Regions from separate parts of the Streptomyces sp. NBC_00210 genome, predicted to be linked through region 1. Evidence: riboswitches for the same ligand, from Rfam matches in the RefSeq annotation. Region 1 holds a riboswitch; each other region holds the start of a gene.
What was found. Region 1 has a riboswitch for cyclic di-AMP ahead of OG729_RS23460 (transglycosylase family protein). Riboswitches for the same ligand answer to the same signal wherever they lie in the genome.
Positions count from the first base shown of each region.

Region 2: it holds a riboswitch for cyclic di-AMP, as region 1 does, so the genes downstream of both, OG729_RS05270 (peptidoglycan DD-metalloendopeptidase family protein) here and OG729_RS23460 (transglycosylase family protein) in region 1, are expected to answer to the same signal.
Region 3: it holds a riboswitch for cyclic di-AMP, as region 1 does, so the genes downstream of both, OG729_RS34055 (C40 family peptidase) here and OG729_RS23460 (transglycosylase family protein) in region 1, are expected to answer to the same signal.

Region 1 is NZ_CP108120.1:5,162,745-5,170,235, forward strand. Features, by position in the region: gene OG729_RS23430 (glycosyltransferase family 2 protein) at 1-418, shown strand, start outside; gene OG729_RS23435 (GtrA family protein) at 415-840, shown strand; gene OG729_RS23440 (SurA N-terminal domain-containing protein) at 1,164-1,814, shown strand; gene OG729_RS23445 (nucleoside triphosphate pyrophosphohydrolase) at 1,908-2,891, shown strand; gene OG729_RS23450 (cytochrome P450) at 2,888-4,135, shown strand; gene OG729_RS23455 (transglycosylase family protein) at 4,248-5,153, shown strand; cyclic di-AMP (ydaO/yuaA leader) riboswitch at 5,419-5,588, shown strand; gene OG729_RS23460 (transglycosylase family protein) at 5,592-6,254, shown strand; gene eno (phosphopyruvate hydratase) at 6,644-7,491, shown strand, end outside.
Region 2 is NZ_CP108120.1:1,159,646-1,167,136, reverse strand. Features, by position in the region: gene OG729_RS05280 (tyrosine-protein phosphatase) at 1-195, opposite strand, end outside; gene OG729_RS05275 (alpha-galactosidase) at 377-2,467, shown strand; cyclic di-AMP (ydaO/yuaA leader) riboswitch at 2,860-3,016, shown strand; gene OG729_RS05270 (peptidoglycan DD-metalloendopeptidase family protein) at 3,021-3,962, shown strand; gene OG729_RS05265 (SGNH/GDSL hydrolase family protein) at 4,125-4,916, shown strand; gene OG729_RS05260 (carbohydrate kinase family protein) at 4,965-5,843, opposite strand; gene OG729_RS05255 (TetR/AcrR family transcriptional regulator) at 5,930-6,550, opposite strand; gene OG729_RS05250 (hypothetical protein) at 6,532-6,915, opposite strand; gene OG729_RS05245 (Glu/Leu/Phe/Val dehydrogenase dimerization domain-containing protein) at 6,912-7,491, opposite strand, start outside.
Region 3 is NZ_CP108120.1:7,509,169-7,516,659, reverse strand. Features, by position in the region: gene OG729_RS34070 (lamin tail domain-containing protein) at 1-143, shown strand, start outside; gene OG729_RS34065 (ATP-dependent Clp protease proteolytic subunit) at 323-958, shown strand; gene OG729_RS34060 (hypothetical protein) at 966-1,274, shown strand; cyclic di-AMP (ydaO/yuaA leader) riboswitch at 1,592-1,776, shown strand; gene OG729_RS34055 (C40 family peptidase) at 1,780-2,256, shown strand; gene OG729_RS34050 (LysE family translocator) at 2,383-3,012, opposite strand; gene OG729_RS34045 (LysR family transcriptional regulator) at 3,108-4,019, shown strand; gene OG729_RS34040 (ATP-binding protein) at 4,145-4,576, opposite strand; gene OG729_RS34035 (helix-turn-helix transcriptional regulator) at 4,802-5,659, shown strand; gene OG729_RS34030 (DUF397 domain-containing protein) at 5,673-5,879, shown strand; gene OG729_RS34025 (8-amino-7-oxononanoate synthase) at 5,894-7,039, opposite strand; gene bioB (biotin synthase BioB) at 7,185-7,491, shown strand, end outside.

The DNA.
Region 1 (7,491 bases):
CACGACCTTTGAGTACGAAAATGCGGTACGTGAACAGGGCCGCTCCAAATGGAGCTTCGGAAAACTGCTCAACTACGGGCTCGACGGACTGCTCTCCTTCAACAACAAGCCGCTGCGCGCGGCCGTTTATCTGGGGCTTCTCCTGGTCACCGTCGCCATGGCGTATGCCGCCTGGATCGTCGGTGTCGCCCTGGTGAACGGCGTGGACACCCCTGGGTATGTCACCCTTCTGGTGGCGGTCACCGCACTCGCCGGCGTCCAGATGCTGATGCTGGGGGTGGTCGGCGAGTACGTCGGCCGTATCTACTACGAGGTGAAGCGGCGACCGCACTTCCTGGTGAAGGCCACCAATGCCGACCTTCCCGAGCAGCGGGAAGCGGACCGGCACAAACGCACGGGGGAGCTCGTAAGACGATGACAGTCCAGGTCCAGATGGTCAGATTCGCCCTGGTGGGTGTCGTGAACACCGGGACGTACTACGGCCTGTATCTGGCCCTGCTGACCTGGCTGCCCTATGTCGCGGCCCATGTCGTCGCCTTCGCGCTCAGCATGGTCGGGTCCTTCTTCCTGACCTCGTACTTCACCTACCGGACCCGGCCCACCTGGCGGAAGTTCCTGCTGTTTCCGCTCACCAACGCCGCGAACTTCGTCGTCACCACGAGCGGCGTCTATCTGCTGGTGGACGTGCTGCACTTCGGCAGCCGCTACGCCCCGCTGATCGCGGCGGGGGCGGCGATACCGATCACCTTCGTCGTCTCCCGCACGATCATGCTGCGCCCGGAGCCGGTCCGGCGGGAGCGGGAACCGAAGCGGGAGCCGGAGCGGGTCCCTCAGGCCTGACGCTTGAGGGTGGCCGTTCGGCCAACCTCCGGTGACTGTGCGGGAGTTGAATTCCATGAGGGCGTCGCTGCTCGAGCTGGTGCGCCACGACTGGGCCGGTCTGCGGTGTGGGTGCGGAGAGTCGGGCGCGCACCTCCCGGAGACCTTGCCCTGGCCGCCCGCCTGAAGCGACACCAGTCGTAGCGGCGGCGTTTTGTCGCTCCGCGCATCCGCAACTGCGGAGGAATCGTTCGGCGAATCAGTGGCCCAGACCCCTGGGACTGCCTACCATCGATCACCGCAGGGTCTTGTGCACCGAAGCACAATCACGCCGGGAGGCTCCTTTGCACCGCCGCCGTCGCACCGCGCTCGCCGTCTCCGCCGCTCTCCTCTCCGCCGCGCCCCTCCTCGCCGCCTGCGGCAGCGAGGCCCACCCGGGCGCCGCCGCCGTCGTCGGTGGGGAGCGGATCGAGGTGGCCACCGTTCAGGCGAAGGTGAAGGACGTGCGCGCCGCACAGCAGCGCTCGCCCCAGGCAGCCCAGCTGATCAAGGACAGCGGGCAGCTCAGCCGCGCCAAGCTGTACGACCTCATCGTCGAGGAGGTCGTACAGCGCGCCGCCGACGACGCCGGGGTCAAGGTCAACCGCAAGGAGATCCTGGACGCGCGGGCCGCGCTCGTGCAGCAGTCGGGCGGCGAGGAGCAGCTGGCCGCCATGTATCTGCAGCAGCGCGGCGTCGCCCCGGACCAGCTCAACGACGTCGTACGCCGCGACATCCTGGTCAGCAAGCTCGCCACCGCTCTCGGCGCCACGAACACCCCCGAGGGCCAGCAGAAGCTCAACAAGGCCTTCACCGCGGCCGCCAAGTCGCTGGACATCGACGTCAACCCCCGCTTCGGCGTCTGGGACGACAACAAGCTCGAGCTCGGCAGCTACAAGGCTCCCTGGATCAGCCAGGTCAGCAAGGAGCAGGAGCCCGTCGAGGCCGGTGCGTAGGCCCTGTCCCGCCGATCTTGCCGGGCTCGCGTGCCCTGGCACTGATCCGGCCTGATCGACCGGACAGGAACTGGCCCGGGGTAGGTTCGAGGGGTGACCACCGAAGCACCCGTCGCCCCCGGCCGTATCGTCCTGCTCACCGCCAGCCACCGCGTGGCCCCGGGACTGCTGTCCTGGCCCGCGTGGCAGACGCTGCACGCAGCGGACCGGGTGCTGTGCGCCGACGAGGGGCACCCGCAGCTGCCGTATCTGCGCGAGGCGGGCATCGGGGTCGAGATCACCGCGCCCACCGCCCAGGAACTGGTCGACGCCTGTGAGGGCGGCCGGACCGTCGTGGTGCTGCCCTCCGGTGAGGGCGACCAGGCCCTGACCGACGGGCTCGCCCGGCTCGCCGGGTCCGGGCGGGTGCAGATGCCGGACCTGGAGCTGCTGCCGGGCTCGTACGACCTGCCCGGCGCCCGCCTCCTCGACCTCGTGCAGGTCATGGACCGGATCAGGATCGAGTGCCCCTGGTCCTCGCAGCAGACCCACAAAGGTCTCGCCAAGTACGGCATCGAGGAGGCGTACGAACTCGTCGAGGCGATCGAGGACGGCGACCGTGACGAGCTGCGCGAAGAGCTCGGGGACGTACTGCTCCAGGTCGTCTTCCACGCGCGCATCGCGGAGGAAGGCCGCGAGGAGGACGGTGCGGAGCCGTTCTCTGTCGACGATGTCGCCGGGACGATCGTCGAGAAGCTGATCCACCGCCACCCGCATGTCTTCGGCGACGAGAGCGCCGAGACCCCGGAGGACGTCAAGGAGCACTGGCTCCGCACGAAGGCGATAGAGAAACAGCGCGACTCGGTGACGGACGGCGTGCCGCTCGGCCAGCCCGGCCTTGCGCTGGCCGCGAAGCTCGCGGGCCGGGTCCGTACCGCGGGACTGACCGTGCCGCTGCCCGCCGGCGACGGCATCGGGTACGAACTGCTCGCACTCGCCGCCCGTGCCGAGGCGTCCGGCACTGACCCGGAGGCCGCGCTGCGGGCTGCTGCCCGGGCCTACCGGGATGCGATCCGGGCCGTTGAGGGGCAGGAGTGAGCGCTCAGCCCGAGCTGTTCACCTGGGAGTTCGCCACCGACCCCTACCCCGCTTATACCTGGCTCCGGGAAAACTCGCCGGTCCACCGGACCACCCTCCCCAGCGGGGTCGAGGCATGGCTGGTGACGCGGTACGCGGATGCCAAGCAGGCCCTCGCCGACCAGCGGCTCAGTAAGAATCCCGCGCATCACGACGAGCCCGCCCACGCCAAGGGGAGGACGGGGATCCCCGGCGAGCGCAAGGCCGACCTGATGACGCATCTGCTGAATATCGACCCGCCCGACCACACCCGGCTGCGCCGCCTCGTGTCGAAGGCGTTCACCCCGCGCCGGGTCGCCGAATTCGCGCCACGGGTGCAGGAGTTGACGGACCGTCTTATTGACGGCTTCGTGGCGAAGGGGGAGGCGGACCTCATTCACGAGTTCGCGTTCCCGCTCCCCATCTACGCCATCTGCGACATGCTCGGCGTCCCGCGAGAGGACCAGGACGACTTCCGCGACTGGGCGGGGATGATGATCCGGCACGGCGGTGGGCCGCGCGGAGGCGTGGCCCGTTCCGTGAAGAAGATGCGCGGTTATCTCGCCGAACTCATCCACCGCAAGAGGGAGGGCCTGCGGCAAGGAGGGGACGACGACCTCATCTCGGGCCTCATCCGCGCCAGCGACCACGGCGAGCACCTCACCGAGAACGAGGCCGCCGCCATGGCCTTCATCCTTCTCTTCGCGGGCTTCGAGACGACGGTCAATCTCATCGGCAACGGGGTGTACGCCCTGCTGTGCAACCCGGACCAGCGCCACAGGCTCCAGGCGTCCCTCGACGCGGGCGAGAGTGGCCTGCTGGCCACCGGCGTCGAGGAACTCCTGCGGTACGACGGGCCCGTGGAGCTCGCGACCTGGCGGTTCGCCACCGAGCCGCTCGTCATCGGCGGCCAGGAGATCGCGGCGGGCGATCCCGTACTCGTCGTACTCGCGGCCGCGGACCGGGACCCGGAGCGGTTCGCCGAACCGGACACCCTCGACCTGTCGCGGCGCGACAACCAGCATCTGGGATACGGGCACGGCATCCACTACTGCCTCGGTGCGCCGCTCGCCCGGCTGGAGGGGCAGACCGCGATCGCCACGCTGCTCAGGAGAATGCCGGACTTGCGGCTTGCGGGCGATCCGGCCGATTTGCGGTGGCGTGGAGGACTCATTATGCGTGGATTGCGCACCTTGCCCGTTGAGTTCAGGGCTCGACAGATCTGACGGCCTGTCAAGACTGTGACTTTCACGTGATCTCCGCTGCATCGACTTGTGACATGCGTTCGTATGCGGTTACTTTCACTGCCGTCTCGGCAGTCACGCGAAAGGCAACCGCATGCTCTCCGGTAATGGTCGACACCGCCGCCCCCGTCAGGCTCCGGCCATCGTTGTCGCGGCAGGTGTGACCGGATCGGCCATCGCGATCCCCCTTCTCGGTGCCGGCTCGGCCTCCGCCGCCGACGCCTCCATGTGGGACCGGGTCGCGGAGTGCGAGAGCGGCGGCATGTGGATGGCCGACCTCGGCAACGGCTTCTACGGCGGGCTGCAGTTCTCGCAGGAGACCTGGCAGAGCTTCGGCGGCACCGCGTACGCGGCCCGCGCCGACCTCGCCAGCCGCTCTCAGCAGATCGCGGTTGCGGAGAAGGTCCTGGAGGCGCAGGGTCCGGCGGCCTGGCCCGGCTGTGCGGCGATCGCGGGGCTGCAGAACGACGGCGCCGCGACCGGCGTCGACCCGGGCGTCCTGCCCCTGCCCGGGCAGAGCGCCCCGGCGGCGAAGGATGTGCCGGACGAGCCGGACGCGTCGGCGAAGTCGACCGGGCCGTCCGAGGCTGCGGAGTCGCCTGCCGAGCCGTCCGCCGAGCCGTCCGCGGACGCGACGGAGCCGACGACCCCCGATGCCACCCCGAGCGCGGACGCGGGCGTCGACAGCGGTAGCGGCAAGCACCGCGGCGAGTCCGCCCCGGAGGAGACCGAGCCGGGCAATGCGGACAACACGCGCGAAGCGGGACGTCATGCCTCGCGAAGTGACGGCCCGACACGCGCCGAAGCGGACAAGGGTGACACTTCGGACGTCCCGCCGGGCGAGTACACCGTCCAGGCCGGCGACAGCCTGTCCGCGATCGTCAACAAGGAGAAGCTGTCCGGCGGCTGGACCGCGCTCTACGAGGCGAACCGGCAGACCGTCGGCGACGACCCCGACCTCATCCTTCCTGGCCAGAGCCTCGATCTGGGCGCGAAGTAACGGCAGTTCGCGGGCTTATGTCCGAGTCTGCGCAAGTGAGACATGAGTCTCTTTGTCCCAACTGGCATGACTCGTCGGGCGGAATCGCTCATTCCGCCCGCTACCTGCGGAAACGAGTGTTACCGGAGAGGCGAGATGGGCGATTTCTCCCCGATGTTCATCTTTTGAACATCGGGGAGAGGTGTGTCTACGGTCTGACCGCTCGCCATCGCGGGCACCACTGACCGTCACGCCGAATCCTGCCGTCGGTCGGGGGGAGTAGTCGTCGCGTAGAGCGCCGAAGGCAGGAGCGGGGGACCCAAGGTAAGCGCCGGCCCCGGCCACTGAGAGGTGGTCACCAACCGGCTAGGGGTGAAGTCGCGCTAGGACGCACGACCGGGCAACTCACAGGCCCGAACCCGACAGCTCACCTCGTAGGCGTCGGTGAGGAGACGTTCCATGCTGTTTTCCAGCAAGGGCAAGCACCGCCGCCCGTCGAAGACCACTCGCATCGCCACGCTCGCCGGTGTCACCGGTGCCGCCGTCCCGCTGCTGGGCGCGACCTCGGCCTCCGCCGCCACCGCCGCCGAGTGGGACCAGGTCGCCCAGTGCGAGTCCGGCGGCAACTGGTCCATCAACACCGGCAACGGCTTCTACGGCGGCCTGCAGTTCACCAGCTCCACCTGGGCCGCCTACGGTGGCACCGCCTACGCCTCGCGCGCCGATCTGGCCTCCAAGGAGCAGCAGATAGCCGTCGCCGAGAAGGTCCTCGCGGGCCAGGGCAAGGGCGCATGGCCGAACTGCGGCGTGGGCCTGTCCAACGCCGCGTACGACGGCGGCTCCGCCGACTCCGGCACCACGCAGCAGGCGAAGCCCGCCCCGAAGCGCGCCGAGGCCCCCACCACCCGCTCCGCGCGCCCCGCCGCCCCGAAGCCCGCCGCCACGGCCAAGGGCGTCAAGAAGGGCGACGGCGAGTACAAGGTCAAGGCCGGCGACACGCTCAGCAAGATCGCGCAGACCGAGAAGGTCAAGGGCGGCTGGAAGAAGCTGTTCGACCTGAACAAGGACATCATCAGCGACGCCGATGTGATCTACCCGGGCCAGCAGCTCCACCTGAGCTGACCCGAGGACCCTGGCCCGGCAGCTCCGTCTGAGCCGGCCCAGCCCCCGGACTTCTGCCATCAGTTGTCCGGGACCGGACATCCGGCCCGCGGATTCCGGTGGACCCGGCGGCCCACCGGAAGCGGCGGACCCCCGTCCCCCCAGCCACCCCGGCCCGGCGCGTTTTCCCCCGAACGCGCCGGGCCGGGGTTCTGTCTGCCGCCCCCGTCAGCCGCCGCAGGCTGTTACCCGCTGGTAGACCTCGTACCCCTTTGTCCGCTGTCGCGAGCCTTGAGGTCCTTTTTTGTCCCAGCGGGCGGGCATCGGCCGGCCAGGGCCCTGGAGCCGGTTAGGCTCATGTCGCAAGGCCAAAGAGACCCTGCACTTCAAGCGTCACATCCCAGAAGGAGATGCTCGTGCCGTCCATCGACGTCGTCGTAGCCCGGGAAATCCTGGACTCCCGAGGCAACCCCACGGTCGAGGTCGAGGTTGGCCTCGACGACGGCAGCACGGGTCGTGCTGCTGTTCCGTCCGGCGCCTCCACCGGTGCGTTCGAGGCTCTTGAGCTCCGCGACGGTGACCAGAACCGCTACCAGGGCAAGGGCGTCGAGAAGGCTGTCCTCGCCGTCATCGAGCAGATCGGCCCGGAGCTCGTCGGCTACGACGCCACCGAGCAGCGCCTGATCGACCAGGCGATGTTCGACCTGGACGCCACTCCGGACAAGTCCTCCCTCGGCGCCAACGCCATCCTCGGCGTCTCCCTCGCCGTCGCGCACGCTGCCTCCGAGGCCTCCGACCTGCCGCTCTTCCGCTACCTCGGCGGCCCGAACGCGCACCTGCTGCCCGTTCCGATGATGAACATCCTGAACGGCGGCTCGCACGCCGACTCCAACGTGGACATCCAGGAGTTCATGATCGCGCCGATCGGCGCCGAGTCCTTCTCCGAGGCGCTGCGCTGGGGCGCCGAGGTCTACCACACCCTCAAGTCCGTTCTGAAGACCAAGGGCCTGTCCACCGGCCTCGGCGACGAGGGCGGCTTCGCGCCGAACCTGGACTCCAACCGCGCCGCCCTCGACCTCATCCTCGAGGCCATCAAGCAGGCCGGTTACGCCCCGGGCAAGGACATCGCGCTGGCGCTCGACGTCGCCGCGTCCGAGTTCTACAAGGACGGCCTGTACGAGTTCGAGGGCAAGTCCCGCTCGGCCGCCGAGATGACCGAGTACTACGAGGAGCTCGTGGCGGCCTACCCGCTCGTCTC
Region 2 (7,491 bases), 4.0 Mb from region 1:
GATCGTGTGCAGGCCCAGCGTGGCGAGGAACGAGGCGTCGGTCTCGGTCGCGTGCGCCAGGTGGCCGCTGCGGAAGAGCCGTCCGGCCCGTATCTGCCGGCCGTCCACGGTCGGCAGGCCGCCCACGTCCCTGAAGTTGCGCACTCCGGACAGTGGGGGCTCTGTCGACGGGACCTGCGGCAGCTGCTGCGTCACCAAGGGCTCCTGAAGTCACTGCCGTCGGCGCTGGTCGCCGACGAGGGCGCGATCCCGACGATACGACACTGGTTCATCAGGCAATCATCTCGGCCGTCTCCGCAAGAGCGTTGCACAGGCGGAGCCTCCCGTCGGATGATGTGCGGGCCTGTGCGGACCTGTGAGGATCTGAGGGGTCGGGATGATCGAGTGTGTTGGCAAGGGTCGTACATGGGTCCTCTCCGGACCCGCGAGCAGTTATGCACTGCACCTGACCGATGATGACGAACTGGTCCATATCCACTGGGGGCCGCGGATCTCGACCGCCGACGCGGAGGCACTCGCGGCCCAGGGCCCGCCCCCGTACTGGCCGTTCGAGTCTCAGCTCGACGGGCACGAGGAATACCCGGTCGAAGGCGGTCCGCGCTTCGTCCGCCCGGCGCTCTCCGTCCGGACACCCGAGGTGCGCGGCACCGAGTGGACCTTCGCCGACGCCGCTCTGGACGGCGACGAACTGCGGCTCCGCTTCAGCGACGCCGTGCACGGCCTCGGCCTCACACTCCACCACCGCATGCGTGACGACTCCGATGTCATCGAGCGCTGGGTGACCGTCACTCATATGGGTGAGGGGCCCGGCCTGGAGCTGCTGCGGGCCGACGCCGCCGTCTGGACGCTGCCGCAGCGCGAGCGCTGGCGGCTCAGCCAACTGCACGGCCGCTGGGCGGCCGAGTCGCTGCTCGTGCGCTCCGAGCTCACCTATGGCGAGAAGGTGCTGAGCAGCCGCCGCGGCCACACCGGGCACCAGCACCTGCCGTGGGTCGCACTCGATGCGGAAGGGGCCACCGAGGAGCAGGGTGAGGTCTACGGCTGCGCGCTCGGCTGGTCCGGATCGTGGCGGATCTGCGTACAGCAGCTGCCCGACGGACTGGTGCAGATCACCGGCGGCGCGGGCTACGACGACTCAGGACTGCTGCGGCTCGCACCCGGCGCGTCGTACACCTCGCCCGTCTTCGCCGGGCTGTTCAGCGACGGCGGATTCGGCGGAGCCAGCCGCGCCTGGCACGCCTGGCAGCTGGCGCACATCGTCCCCGACGCAGCGAGGGACCGCCCGGTCCTCTACAACTCCTGGGAAGCCACCGGCTTCGACATCTCCGAGCAGCAGCAGCGCGAGCTCGCCCAGCGGGCCGCCGCCATGGGCATCGAGCTGTTCGTCGTGGACGACGCCTGGTTCGGGCAGCGCACCAGCGACCGCGCAGGACTCGGCGACTGGACCCCCAACGCCGAACGCTTTCCCCGTGGACTGGGGCCGCTCGCCGACGAAGTGCACGCGCTGGGGATGCAGTTCGGGATCTGGGTCGAGCCGGAGATGGTCAACGCGGACAGCGATCTCTACCGCGCGCACCCCGACTGGGTACAGCACCACCCCGGCCGCGTCAGGACCGAGTTCCGCAACCAGCTTGTGCTGAACCTCGCCCGCGAGGACGTACAGGAGTACCTCTGGGACCAGCTGGACGGGCTGCTCTCGAGCGCGCCCGTCGACTATGTGAAATGGGACTTCAACCGCTGCTTCACGGACGCGGGCTGGCCCGGCGAACCGTACCCGCAGAGGCTGTGGGTCGAGCATGTGCACGCGCTGTACGCACTTCTCGACCGGCTGCGCGCCGCGCATCCGTCCGTCGCTTTCGAGTCCTGCTCGGGCGGCGGCGGCCGGATCGACCTCGGGATCCTCTCCCGCACCGACCAGGTGTGGACCTCGGACAACACCGATCCGCTGGACCGGCTCGCGATCCAGCAGGGCTTCACCCAGCTGCACCCCGCGCGGGTCATGGCGGCCTGGGTCACCGACAGCCCCAATGTCCAGCTCAACGGCCGCGTCAGCACGCTCCGCCTCCGCTTCGTCAGCGCGATGGCCGGTGTGCTCGGGGTCGGCGGTGACCTCACCGAGTGGAGCGAGGAGGAGCTTGCCGAGGCGCGTGGCTGGGTGGAGCTCTACAAGCAGATCCGGCCGCTGGTGCAGCACGGCGAGCTGTACCGGCTCAAGCCGCCCGAGGGCGGGCTCAGCGCCGTGCAGTACGTCCGCGGCGACGAGACCGTCGTACTCGCCTGGCTGCAGGCTCAGCACTACGGAGAGCAGCCGCCGCGGCTGCGGCTGCGCGGCATCGACCCGGCGGCCGGCTACGAGTGCGTGGACACCGGCGCCGTACACCGCGGGGCCGTGCTGCTGCACCACGGACTGCACACCGGACTGAAGGGCGACCTGGACGCCACCGTGATCAGGCTGCGCCGCCGCTGAGGCGACTCGCGGCGGGACTGGCCAGAGGTAGCGCGGTGGAATTCCTCCGGCCAAAAAGGCGGGAATGTGGACGTAAGTGAGAGCCATCGTCATTAAATGACGCTTCTGTCCGAATTGGACGATTAGATATAACGTGCCCCGACTGTAAAGGAGATGGGTCACGACGCGTGAGCAGGATCATATTCGTGACGGTCTGTGGCGGCGTGCGGGGTGTGAAATCCCTTACCGGTCGGAGAGTTGCGGTTCCCGGGTCCACGGAGGGTGACGGGAAATTTCCCCTTGATGCCGCGGTGGCCCATGATCGGCGAAAGCAGTGGCTTGTTCCTTTTGATCCGGCTCGTTTAGCGTCACCGTCAATCCGGACGGACCGCCTAATCCTGCCGCCGCCCGGAATTCGAAACCCACCCACGCGTGGCAGGAGCGGGGGACCCAGGAAGTATGCCGATTCCGGACATCCGGGACGGCTTGGGGTTAAGTCGTGCATTTTGCGCGACCGGGCATCTCCAGCCCGAACCCGACAGCTCACCTCGCAGGCGCCGGAGAGGAATGCGCCATGCCCGGAAAGGGTAAGCACCGCCGTCCCAGGACCAGCCCGATCACCCGCGGAGTCGTCGCCGCCGGTACGGGTGGCGCCGCCATCGCCCTTCCGCTGATGGGCGCCGCCGGCGCCCATGCGGCCGGCCAGACCGCGCCCGCAGCGACCTCCCACACGGCGGTGACCGCCGCCACCTCGCAGGTGCCGACGACCGCCGCCGCGGCCCCGGTGGCCAAGAAGCAGGCCGCCCTCACCACCTACCGCGTCGTCGCCGGTGACTATCTCTCCAAGATCGCCGACGAGCACCATGTCCGCGGCGGCTGGAAGAAGCTGTACGAGGACAACCGCAAGCAGGTCGGCGACAACCCCTCGCTGATCCACCCGGGCCTCAAGCTCACCCTCGGCGGGAAGTCGAAGGCGAAGGCTCACGACGAGTCGAAGCCGCGCCCTGAGCGCAAGGCGAAGTCCTCCTCCGACGCTCAGGACTCCGCCTCGAAGGCCTCCGTGCAGTCCTCCTCCGGTGACTCGGCGAGCGCCTCGCAGACCAGCGGCTCCGGCTTCACGGCACCGGTCAGCGGCGCGACCGTGATCACTCCGTACCACCTCGCCGGCTCCATGTGGTCCAGCGGCTACCACACCGGTGTCGACTTCGCCGCCTCCACCGGCACCACCGTCAAGGCCGTCGGTCCGGGCACCGTGGTCTCCGCGGGCTGGGGCGGCGCGTACGGCAACGAGGTCGTCATCCAGCACGGCGACGGCAGCTACTCGCAGTACGGCCACCTCTCCTCGCTCGCCGTCTCCGCCGGCCAGAGCGTGAGCGGCGGCCAGCAGATCGGTCTGTCCGGCTCCACCGGCAACTCCACCGGTCCGCACCTGCACTTCGAGATCCGTACCGGCCCGAACTACGGCTCGGACGTCGACCCGCTGGCGTACCTGCGCCAGCACGGTGTCTCGATCTGATCCACCGGTCCAGCCGATCCCCTCGCGCCGAATCCCCCAGCGGCGCGAGGGGATTCGGCGTATTCCGGGTTGGGCGAAACTTGACCGGTGGCATAGATCACCCCTCGTCAACCCCTCCTTACGGTCGCGTAAGTCACACCCGTAAGGGAAAGATATGGACTCGTGGCAGACGATTCGAGAGACAAGAACAGTGGCGCATTCGGGTCGTACGCGGCTATCGGTGACAGCTTCACCGAGGGCGTCGGAGACCCGGGCCCCGACGGGACGTACGTCGGCTGGGCGGACCGGTTCGCGGTCCTGCTCGGCGACCGGATGCCGGAACACGCCTTCAGGTACGCCAATCTCGCCGTACGCGGCCGTCTCCTCGACCAGATCGTGGCGGAACAGGTGCCGAGGGCGAAGGAACTCGCCCCGGATCTCGTGACGTTCTGCGCCGGCGGCAATGACATCATCCGGCCGGGCACCGACCCAGACGACGTGGCCGAGCGCTTCGAGCGGGCCGTCGCCGAGCTCACCGGAGCTGTCGGCACGGTCATGGTGACCACCGGCTTCGACACGCGCGACGTGCCGGTGCTGCGCCATCTGCGCGGCAAGATCGCCACGTACACCGCGCATGTCCGGGCCATCGCCGACCGATACGACTGCCCCGTACTGGACCTCTGGTCGCTCAAGTCCGTGCAGGACAGGCGGGCTTGGGACGCCGACCGGCTGCATCTGTCGCCCGAGGGACACACCAGGGTCGCGCTGCGCGCCGCCCAGGTGCTCGGCATCGAAGTGCCCGCCGACCCGGACCAGCCGTGGCCGCCGCAGCCGCCGCGCGGCCCGCTCGAGGTGCGCCGGGACGACATCCAGTGGGCGCGCACGCATCTGGTGCCATGGATCGGGCGGCGACTGCGCGGCGAGAGCTCCGGCGACCATGTCGAGGCCAAGCGCCCCAATCTGCTGCCTCTGTAGCGGTGCCGGGTGCGGGTGCCGTGACGCACCCGCGACCCCGGCCGCTCTTCAGACTCGGTCCGAGTGGAGTTCAGCCGCGCTGATCAGCGCCGTGCTGCCCTCGCCCGTACAGGCATGGGCGCCCGCCAGCGCGCCGAGCCGGGCGCAGTCCTCCAGGTCCCGGCCTGCCAGCCGCCCGTAGAGGAAGCCGCAGACATACGCGTCGCCCGCACCGTTGGAGTCCACCACCGGAGCCGGCGGCACCGCCCCGGGGACGGGGCGCGGTGTGCTGCCGCCCTCACGGGTGAGGAGATACGAGCCCCCGGCGCCCGCCGTCGCTATCACCGCCTGGGCCCGTCCGTCGCGCAGGATCTCGCGCATCACCGACGCGATCCGCTCACCCGCGCCCGCCGCGCTGAGGAAGACCAGGTCCGAGCGGAGCGCGAACTCCCGTTGGTGGTCGGCCAGTCCGTCCCAGTCGTGCAGATCGGTGGAGACCGGGGTGCCCAGCTCCTCGATGTCGTCGTAGAGGAACCGGGCGAAGTTCACGATCGAGAGATGGACATGGCGGGCCCGCCGCAGATGGGGGAGGTAGACCTCGCGTGGCATCCGCAGGTCCGCCGGATCGCGGCCGTCGTAGAAGGACATCCGGCGGCCGGCGGGGTCGACGAGATTGACCGCGCGCCGGGTCCCGGCCGGGGAGAGCAGCGGCTCGAAGGCCACCCCGCCGGCCGCGAGCCGTTCCCGGACCTGCCGACCCGGCCAGTCGTCGCCGACGTAGTCGAGCAGGGTGACATTCAGTCCGAGTGCCCGGCAGCCCAGGGCCACATTGCCGCCGGTGTGGCCGGGCCATTCGCGGATCGGGCCGACGCCGACGGAGTCCGCGAGCGGGACGGGCAGCGATTCCACGCGGACGACCGTGTCCACGCCGCTGCCACCGACGACCAGTACATCGTGTGCGTTGTAAGGGAGTTGATCGGTCTGCTGTTGCTGCGACTGGTGCGACACAGTTGCCCAGTATGACCGCTCGGGGTTCAGCGTGCGGCGGCGGTCAGGGCTTCGCGCTCCACACCCAGCTCACGGGCGAGCGCTTCGTCGGTCCACTCCAGCATCGCGGCGCGCGAGAGCGAGCCCGCGTACGAGGTCATCTGCACGGCGAGCCCGTCCAGAAACGCCGTCAGCCGCCAGGCCGTTGCCGCCGGGTCCTCGCAGGGGAACTCGCCCGCCGCGGCGCCTTCCGCGATGACTTCCGTCAAAGCGGCCTTCCACTGCTGGTCGAGATCGCGGGCCACCTCCCGCAGCGCGGGCTCGCGCAGCGCGGCCGCCCAGCCCTCGATCCACAGCCGCCAGCCCTTGGCCGTGCCCGTCGGCGCGTACCAGCGGACCGCTGCCCGCAGGCGGCGCAGCGCGGAGGTGCGCCGGCCCAGCAGTTTGCGCAGATGGGCGAGATCGCCGTCGGCGGCGTGGGCGAAAGCGGCCGCGACGAGCTTCTCCTTGGTCGAGAAGTGGTAGAGGACCAGGGCATTGCTCACCCCGAGCGCCGAGGCGACGTCGGCGATGCGCACCGCCGCCACTCCGCGTTCCTCGATCTGCTCGACGGCAGCACTGAGCAGCTCCTCGCGCCGCTCTGCCACGTTCAACCGGACTCTTGCCACCTTCTCACCCTACACAGCCGATCTTGGACGCCGTCCGCACACCGTGGGCAGTCCCGCTGGTTGCCGAGGGAGACGAAGTGGGAGAATCCCTGCCCGGCAAGCGCCAGCAGGCGGCCGATCTCCAGCGCGAGGTTGCCGCTCTGCGAGACCAGGCCGACCCCGCCCGCCGGGAACTCGCCCCAGCTGAGCCGCAGTTCACTGGTCGTATCGACGACGCCCATGCAGTTGGGGTCGAGCAGCCGCGCCCCGTTCGCCTTCACCAGCTCCGCCAGTTCGTGTTCCTCCACCGCGCTGGTACCGGTCGAGGGGACCGTGCGGCGGGCCCTCCCCGTCAGGGCGCACAGGGCGTCGAGCGAAGCCGTCATCCGTACCAGCCGAAGTGCTCGGCGATGACCGGCAGCCGGTCGGCGACGATCGCATGCGCCGCGGCCCGCGGAGTCGTCCCGTCCGCCTGCGCGCGCGTGAGCATCTGGTCGACCAGCGCCCGCATCGAGCGACGGGTGTGCGCAAACGCCTCGTCCGCATCTGCCTCGATGTCCCCGAACAGGGTCCACCACCACCAGGCGTTCGTACCGGAGTTGACCACGACATCCGGCAGTACGGTGATGCCTCGCCGTGCGAGCAGTTCCTCCGCGTCCGGCAGCACCGGCATGTTGGCCGCCTCGACGATCCAGCGGGCCGTGATCTGCGCCTGGTTGGCGGTGTCCACCGCGTACGAGACGGCGGCCGGCACCAGCACCTCCGCGTCGACGGACAGCCAGGCGTCGCCCGGCAGCTCCAGGTCCTGCGGCCGCAGCGCCGTACGGTCGATCGTGCCGAACGAGTCACGCGCCGCCAGCAGCGCCTCGACGTCGAGGCCGTCCGGACTGGCGACCGTGCCCTTGATGTCGGCGACGGCGACGATCTTCAGTCCGGCCCGGGCGAGGAAGCGCGCGGTCGCG
Region 3 (7,491 bases), 2.3 Mb from region 1:
ACAGCACGGCGCACCGCTATCAGGGGCGCGGCTGGTACGTGTGGAACAACGACAAGGACACGGCGACGCTGAGGAAGTCGACGGGCGTCCGGGTCGACACCTGCTCCTACAACTCGACCAGGGTCGACTACAAGTTGTGCTGAGCGCCTGACCTCCCGCCCCCGCCGCCCGGGCAGCGGGGGCGCTGTCATGCCGCGGTTCAGTCGTACAGCGGTGACCGTTCGCCCTCAGCGAGCATCCGTCCCGCTTCCGGCACCTCGATCTGTACGTCCTGTACATTTTTTACAGGCCAGCGCCCGAGGAGCACGAGGAGAGGTACGTCATGAACCGCCCCGCCGCCCGCTATGTCCTGCCCGAATTCACCGAGCGCACCAGCGCGGGATCCCGCAGCCTCGATCCGTACTCGAAGCTGTTCGACGAGCGGATCATCTTCCTGGGCACCGTCGTCGACGACACCGCCGCGAACGATGTGATCGCGCAGTTCCTGCATCTCGAGTACACCGCCCCCGACCGAGACATCTCCCTCTACATCAACTCCCCCGGCGGCTCACTGAGCGCCATGTCCGCGATCTACGACACGATGCAGGTGGTCACCTGCGACGTGGAGACGACGTGTCTCGGACAGGCCGCGTCGACCGCCGCCCTGCTGCTCGCCGCCGGCGCCCCCGGCAAGCGGATGGCGCTGCCCGGCTCGCGGATCGTCGTCCAGCAGCCCGCGTTCGAGGAGCCGTTGCAGGGCCAACCCTCCGATCTGGAGATCCAGGCGCAGGAGTTGCTCCGGCTGCGTGACCAACTCGCACGGATGCTCGTGCGCCACACCGGCCAGACCTCCCAGCGGATCGCCGCCGACCTGGAGCGCGACACGATCTTCGACGCCGTCGAGGCCAAGAGGTACGGGCTGGTGGACCATGTGATCAAGAACCGCAAGACGTCATTGTCGTCCCACGGTTCGAGGTGAGCACCCCGTGCTGCCGCCCGAACTGCCGCCGCTGCCCGCGCTGACCCGCGCCGAGGGCGAACTCATCGACAGCTACCTCGAAGTGCTCGATCTGCTGGGGCGGATCAACCCGGCGCGCGGAACGCACACCTATGGTGCGCTCCGCGCCGCACAGGCGCTGGTCGGCCGGGCCAATGCGCTCAAGGACGCCCTGACGCTGATGCACATGCGCGGCGAGAGCGAGATCCATGCGACGACGCTGACCGAGGCACTCAGGGCCCTCGACGGCGAACGCCGGGCGCACCGGGTGACGATGCCGCCCGTAACGCTCAGTTGACGAACTCACCTCTTCCGTCTACGGCCATCAGGGTACTGGTCACGCTCCCCCATTCGATGTAATCACTGTCCCCCGAAGCCCTACGGACAACTTGCGCGGCACGGCTACCGATTTGGCGGAATGACTTGTTCCGCCGCTGGTGCAAGGGTCCTCGGGCGTCCCCTGCCGCCCCTCGAAACTGCCCTGTCCACCCGAACAGGTGAGTGGTGGTAAAGCTCACAAACTGCCGTTTCAGTTCGGAAATCCGGCATGAGTTGGGTCAAGATCCCTGGGACGACAAGCCCCCGCCACCGCGGCGGGGCGGTCCGGGCGGACGCCGAGTCCTGCCGCCGCACCCGGATGACTGGTCGACAGGAGTGCATCGGCAGGAGTGGAGGACCCAAGCACGACGGGGCAGCCGGAAGGTCGGCAGTCCCTTGGGGTGAAGCCGCAGCCGCGGCCGGGCATCTTCGTCCGTCCGAACCCGACAGGTCATCCTTCACAGGCGGCTGACGAAGGGTTGCGCATGACTGCGCAGATTCATGTCCCGTTTCTGATGGGCCGGGCGGGCGCCGTATCGGCCCTGACCCTCGCCGCCGTCGGCGGCTCGCTGCTGGCTCCGGGGGGAGCCTCCGAGGCATACGCGGCTACGACCCACGCGAGCAAGGCACTTCAGGTGGCCGCCTCCAAGAAGGGCGCACCGTACAAGTACGGCGCCTCGGGTCCGCGCCGGTTCGACTGCTCAGGGCTGACGCTCTATTCGTACAAGAAGGCGGGCAAGAAGCTCCCACGTACGGCCCAGCAGCAGTACAACAAGACCCGCCACATCTCGGCGTCCTCCCGGCAGCAGGGAGACCTGGTCTTCTTCCACTCCGGCAGCAGCGTCTACCACGTGGGGATCTACGCCGGCCGCAACAAGATCTGGCACTCGCCGAAGACCGGCTCCTGGGTGAAACTGGAAAAGATCTGGAGCAAGAGCGTGTGGTACGGCCGGGTGCGCTGACGGCCCGTTGACTGATGGTGCGCCGATCGCCGCTCATCACCGGCGGTCGGCGTACCGGGACCGCGGCGGGTCCGCACCCGGCGCCCGGCGCCTGGCACCCGCCAGTCGGCACCCGGCGCCCCGGCGTCAGTGCGCCAGCGGCTCGGCCAGCAGAGTCACGCCGAGCGCCGTGAGCGCCCCGCCGGTGACGCCTTCCACGGCGCGCGTGGTGCGCGGCCGACGCAGCCACTGCCCCAGACGGTCCACCAGCAGCGCCACCGCGGGGAACCAGAGCAGAGCCAGGACGACGACGATCGTGGCCAGCAGCAGAGTCCGCGGCAGCACCGGCGCACCGTCCGGCACAAACTGCGGGAGCAGGCTGAGGAACAGGACCGGCGCCTTCGGGTTGAGGACGTTGGTGAGGAACCCCTGCCGCAGACTGCGGCCCATGCCGTCGGCCGCTTCGCCCGCCGGATCCGGCACGGCGAGCGCCGGACGCAGGGCCGAGCGCACCGCCCGTACACCCAGGTACAGCACATACGCTCCACCGGCGATCTGAAGCGTGCGGTACAGCACCGGGACCGCGACCAGGACGGCGGCGAGTCCCGCGACTGCCAGCGCGGTGTGCACGAGCAGCCCCCCGGCCACACCGACGGCGCAGGCCACGCCCGTGCGCCGGGAGGCGAGCGCATTGCGTACGACGACGGTGAAGTCCGCGCCCGGCATGGCGACCATGCCCGCGGCGACCCCGGTGAAGGCAAGCAGCTGTGCGTCCATGCCGACCATCGTGGCCCGTCGCAGGGCTTAACGTGTACTTACAATCTTCTGGGTCTGCCTAAAGTGATGCTTAAGCCTGGCGGAGAGGGAGTGGCATGTACGACCCGACACGGCTGGCGGCCCTGGTGGCGGTCGCCGAGGCCGGTTCGATCACCCGCGCGGCCGCCCGCCTGGGCTACACCGCGCCCGCGCTCTCCCAGCAGCTGGCCAAGCTGGAGCGCGAGGCCGGCGCGGTACTGCTGGTGCGGCACCATCGCGGGGCGCGGCTGACGGCCGCGGGCGAGCTGCTGGCAGCGCGGGCCCGCCGGGTGCTGGACGAGATGGACCGGGCGCGTCATGAGCTGTCCCGGCTGTCCGGGCTCTCCGGAGGGCGGCTGCGGGTCGGCACCTTCACCACCGTCGGCGTCCATCTGCTGCCCCCGGTGCTGAGCGCCTTCCGCAGGGCTCATCCTGATGTGGAGCTCACCGTCGCGGAGTACGAACCACCGGACGGGGTCCTGGCGGTGGCGGCCGGCGAGGTGGATCTGGCGCTCACGCATGCGTACGAACCGGCCGAGCCCGCACCGCCGCCCGCCGGTGTGATCCTGGAGCCCCTGCTGGTCGAGGAGTTGGTACTGGTGACGGCCCCCGGCCATGCGCTGGCGGGCGGCTCGGGCCGGCTGCCGGTGGCCGAACTTGCCGGGCAGCCGCTGATCAGCAGCGCTCCCTCGCACCCGTCCCGAAAGGGTGTGGAGTCAGCCCTGGCACGGGCCGGGGCGAGTCCCGCCGTGGTGTGCGAGTCACCCGGCTATGCGCTGGTGTGCGCGCTGGTCAGCGCGGGGCTCGGGGTGGCGGTGGTACCGGAGATGGTCGCCTCGATGGCCGCGACACCGCTGGGCGTACGTCAGTTGGAGTCGGCGGGGTTCCGGCGGACGATCTCGGTGGCGCACCGTGGCGAGGTGTCGGGCCCGGCGGCCGAGTCGCTGCGGGCGCTGCTGCGGGGTGCGTTCGGCCGCGCGGGAAACTGACGGCCGGACCAAAAGCGCCGGGCCGGCCGACCGCGTCTCACCCGTCTCGATCGGCCGGGCCGAGAACGCCAGGCCGGCAAAGGATCATCGGCTCTCTGCCGGTCCTCGACCGGCCGACGCCGTGATCAGCTCTGTACAGGTACGGTCCACGGCAGGGCGATCCAGACGGTCTTGCCGCCGTCCGGAGTCGGAGTGACGGTGAGGTGTCCGCCGCACTCCGCGGTCAGGCTGCGGATGATGACCATTCCGCGGCCATTGTCCTGGCGGACGGCGGCAGGCAGCCGCTGCGGCCAGCGCGGGTGGCTGTCGGTCACGCCGATGCGCAGTTCCTCGTCCCGCTCCAGACGAAGGTCCACGGTGAAGGTCGGCGACTGGCCGAAGGTGTGCTGGACGGCGTTGGTGGCGAGTTCGGAGACGATCAGCCGGACGGTGTCGACGGCCTCGGTCTCAACCGGCAGGCCCCATTCGGAGATGACATGTGTGGCGTACCGCCGGGCCGCGGAGACCGAGGCGGGATCGCTCGGCAGAGTAACGGATGCTTCTTGGTGATCTGCCATGGCGAAGCTGTCCCTTTCCCACCGGGGCCGGGCTCCGACTCGTAGCGGAATTGCGAGGACGGCCACGGATTGTGCTTCGCGCCAGAGTGCCACTTAACACGCCGTCGGTGGCGAGGATCCACCAAGATATGCATATATCTGTCGCTCAAAGCGGTGAACTCTGCTACGCGAGACCGTATTTGGACGGCACACTCTCGCATTGATCCAGCCGGAAAGGAGCACAAGATGCGGCACGTCCCCGCGGTGCGCCGTCGCAAGCTCGCCGAGGAGCTGCGGAGGTTGCGCCTGGACGCCGGTCTCACCAGCCGGGACGCCGGCGGACTGGCCGGCTGGCACCAGTCGAAGGTGAGCCGCATCGAGACCGGCGTGAGCGGAGTCAAGGTCGCGGATGTGACGCTGCTGCTGGATGTCTACGAAGTCGCCGACCCTCAACTGCGCGTGCTGCTTCAAACCTTGGCGGACGCGGCCGACGGCTCGGGCAGCGGCTGGTGGCATGCGTACCGCGGGCTGATCCCGCCCGACTACCGGGACTTCATCAGTCTGGAGGCCCACGCCTGCGCGGCCCGCACCCTGGAGACCTCGGTCGTGCCCGGACTGCTGCAGACGCCGGACTACGCCCGTGCGGTGACCCGGGCGGCCCTGGAGGAGTTGTCCGCGGCGACCGTCAACTCGCTGGTGGACGTGCGGATCACGCGCCAGTCGGTGCTGTGGGGCGACAGGCCCCTGGAGCTGAGCGCGGTGCTCGACGAGGCGGCGCTACGACGCGAGGTGGGAGGCGGCCGGGTGATGCGGGAGCAGCTGCGTACGCTCGCGGAGACGGCACAACTGCCCCATGTGCACCTCCAGGTACTGCCGTTCTCGGTCGGCGGCTATGCAGGACTCACCACTCCTTTCGTTATCTTCTCCTTTCCGAACATTTCTGATCTGGATGTGGTTGTTCTCGACCATTTGACGAGTAGCCTCTACCTCGAGCGGAAAGAAGACCTTGAGGTGTACGGCGCCGCCTTCCAAGCGGTGCAGGCGCGCGCACTGTCACCAGCGGACTCATTGGATCTCATCGCCCGGATCAGTGACGGCGCATAGGGAGGCACCCTCCATGTCCGATTGCCTCACGCACGACGCATTACGGTGGCGGCGCAGCAGCCGCAGCACGGGGATGAACAACTGCGTCGAGGCGGCCCGGCTGCCCGACGACTCGCTCGCGGTACGCGACTCAAAGAACATCCGGCGGCACGCCCTGCGTTTCTCGCCGGGAGCCTGGAGCAGCTTCCTGACGGCCATCCGCGAGGAGGCCGTCAACTGACCACTGCCTGACGGTCAATTGACCGGCGCGGCCCCGGTGATCGTGGCGATCGCCTGGTCGATCTGCTGATCGGTGAGGTCGGCGCGTGCGGTGAGCCTGATCCGGGAGATGCCGTCCGGCACCGACGGCGGGCGGAAACAGCCGACGACAAGTCCGGCGTCCCGGCAGTCCGCGGCCCACCCCAGGGCGGCCTCCGGCGACGGCGCCCGTACGGACACCACGGCCGCGTCGGGTCGCGCAGCGGTCAGACCCTCGTCCGTGAGACGGCGGTGCAGCGTCGCCGCGACGGTACGGGCACGGTCGGCCAGCGCGGGCTCGCGGCGCAGCAGCCGCAGGCTCGCCAGCGCGGCTCCCGCGGCGGCGGGAGCCAGGCCCGTGTCGAAGATGAAGGTGCGGGCGGTGTTGACCAAGTGCTCGATCACCCGGGCGGGGCCCAGTACCGCCCCACCCTGGCTGCCCAGGGACTTGGAAAGGGTGAGCGTGGCGACGACGCCGGCGGCGCCCGCGATGCCCGCGGCGTTCAGCGCTCCGCGGCCGCCGTCGCCCAGCACGCCAAGACCGTGCGCGTCATCGACGAGCAGCGCCGCGCCGTGCTCTCCGCACGCCTGAGCGAGACCCGCCAGCGGCGCGGCGTCGCCGTCCACCGAGAAGACCGAGTCGGTGACCGCGAGGGCCCGCCGCCCGGGGTGCGCGTCGAGCGTCTTGCGTACGGCTTCCACATCGGCGTGCGGCACGATCGCGGTCTCGGCGCGCGAGAGCCGGCAGCCGTCGACGATGGAGGCATGGTTGCCCGCGTCGGAGACGATCAGTGAGCCGCGGCCGCTCAGCGCGGTCACCGCGGCAAGATTCGCGGCATAGCCGGAGGACAGCACCAGGGCGGCCTCGAAGCCGCAGAAGGCGGCGAGTTCCTGCTCGAGCTCGGCGTGCAGCGCGGTGCTGCCCGTGACCAGCCGGGAGCCGGTGGCCCCGGCGCCCCAGCGGCGGGCCGCTTCGGCCGCGGCGCCGGTGATCTCAGGACGGCGGGTGAGGCCCAGATAGTCGTTGCTGGCGAGATCCAGCAGCTCGGACTCGGCGGTGCGCGGCCGGAGCGTACGCACGAGGCCCGCGCGCTCGCGGCGGCGCGACTCGTCGTCGATCCAGTCGAAAGGATCCTGGGGCATGGTGATCCGGTCCTTTTGTAGGCAGCTCACAGACCCTAACCGGGGTCACTCGAGGAACGGATGTGGCCATGCACACACCTCAAACACGGTCTCTTGTGTGGTTCCTCCTTGGCCGCGGCGTGTGCCGTACGTCAGGATCGGCGCCATGGACCTGCTGAACACCCTGGTGGAGAAGGGGTTGCGGCGCGAGCTGCCGACCCGTGAAGAAGCGCTCGCCGTGCTGGCGACCTCCGACGACGAACTGCTCGAAGTGGTTGCGGCGGCCGGCAAGGTGCGCCGCCAGTGGTTCGGGCGGCGGGTGAAACTGAACTATCTCGTCAATCTGAAGTCGGGGCTGTGCCCCGAGGACTGCTCGTACTGCTCGCAGCGGCTCGGCTCCAAGGCCGAGATCCTCAAGTACACCTGGCTGAAGCCGGACGAGGCCTCGCAGGCGGCCGCCGCGGGTGTCGCGG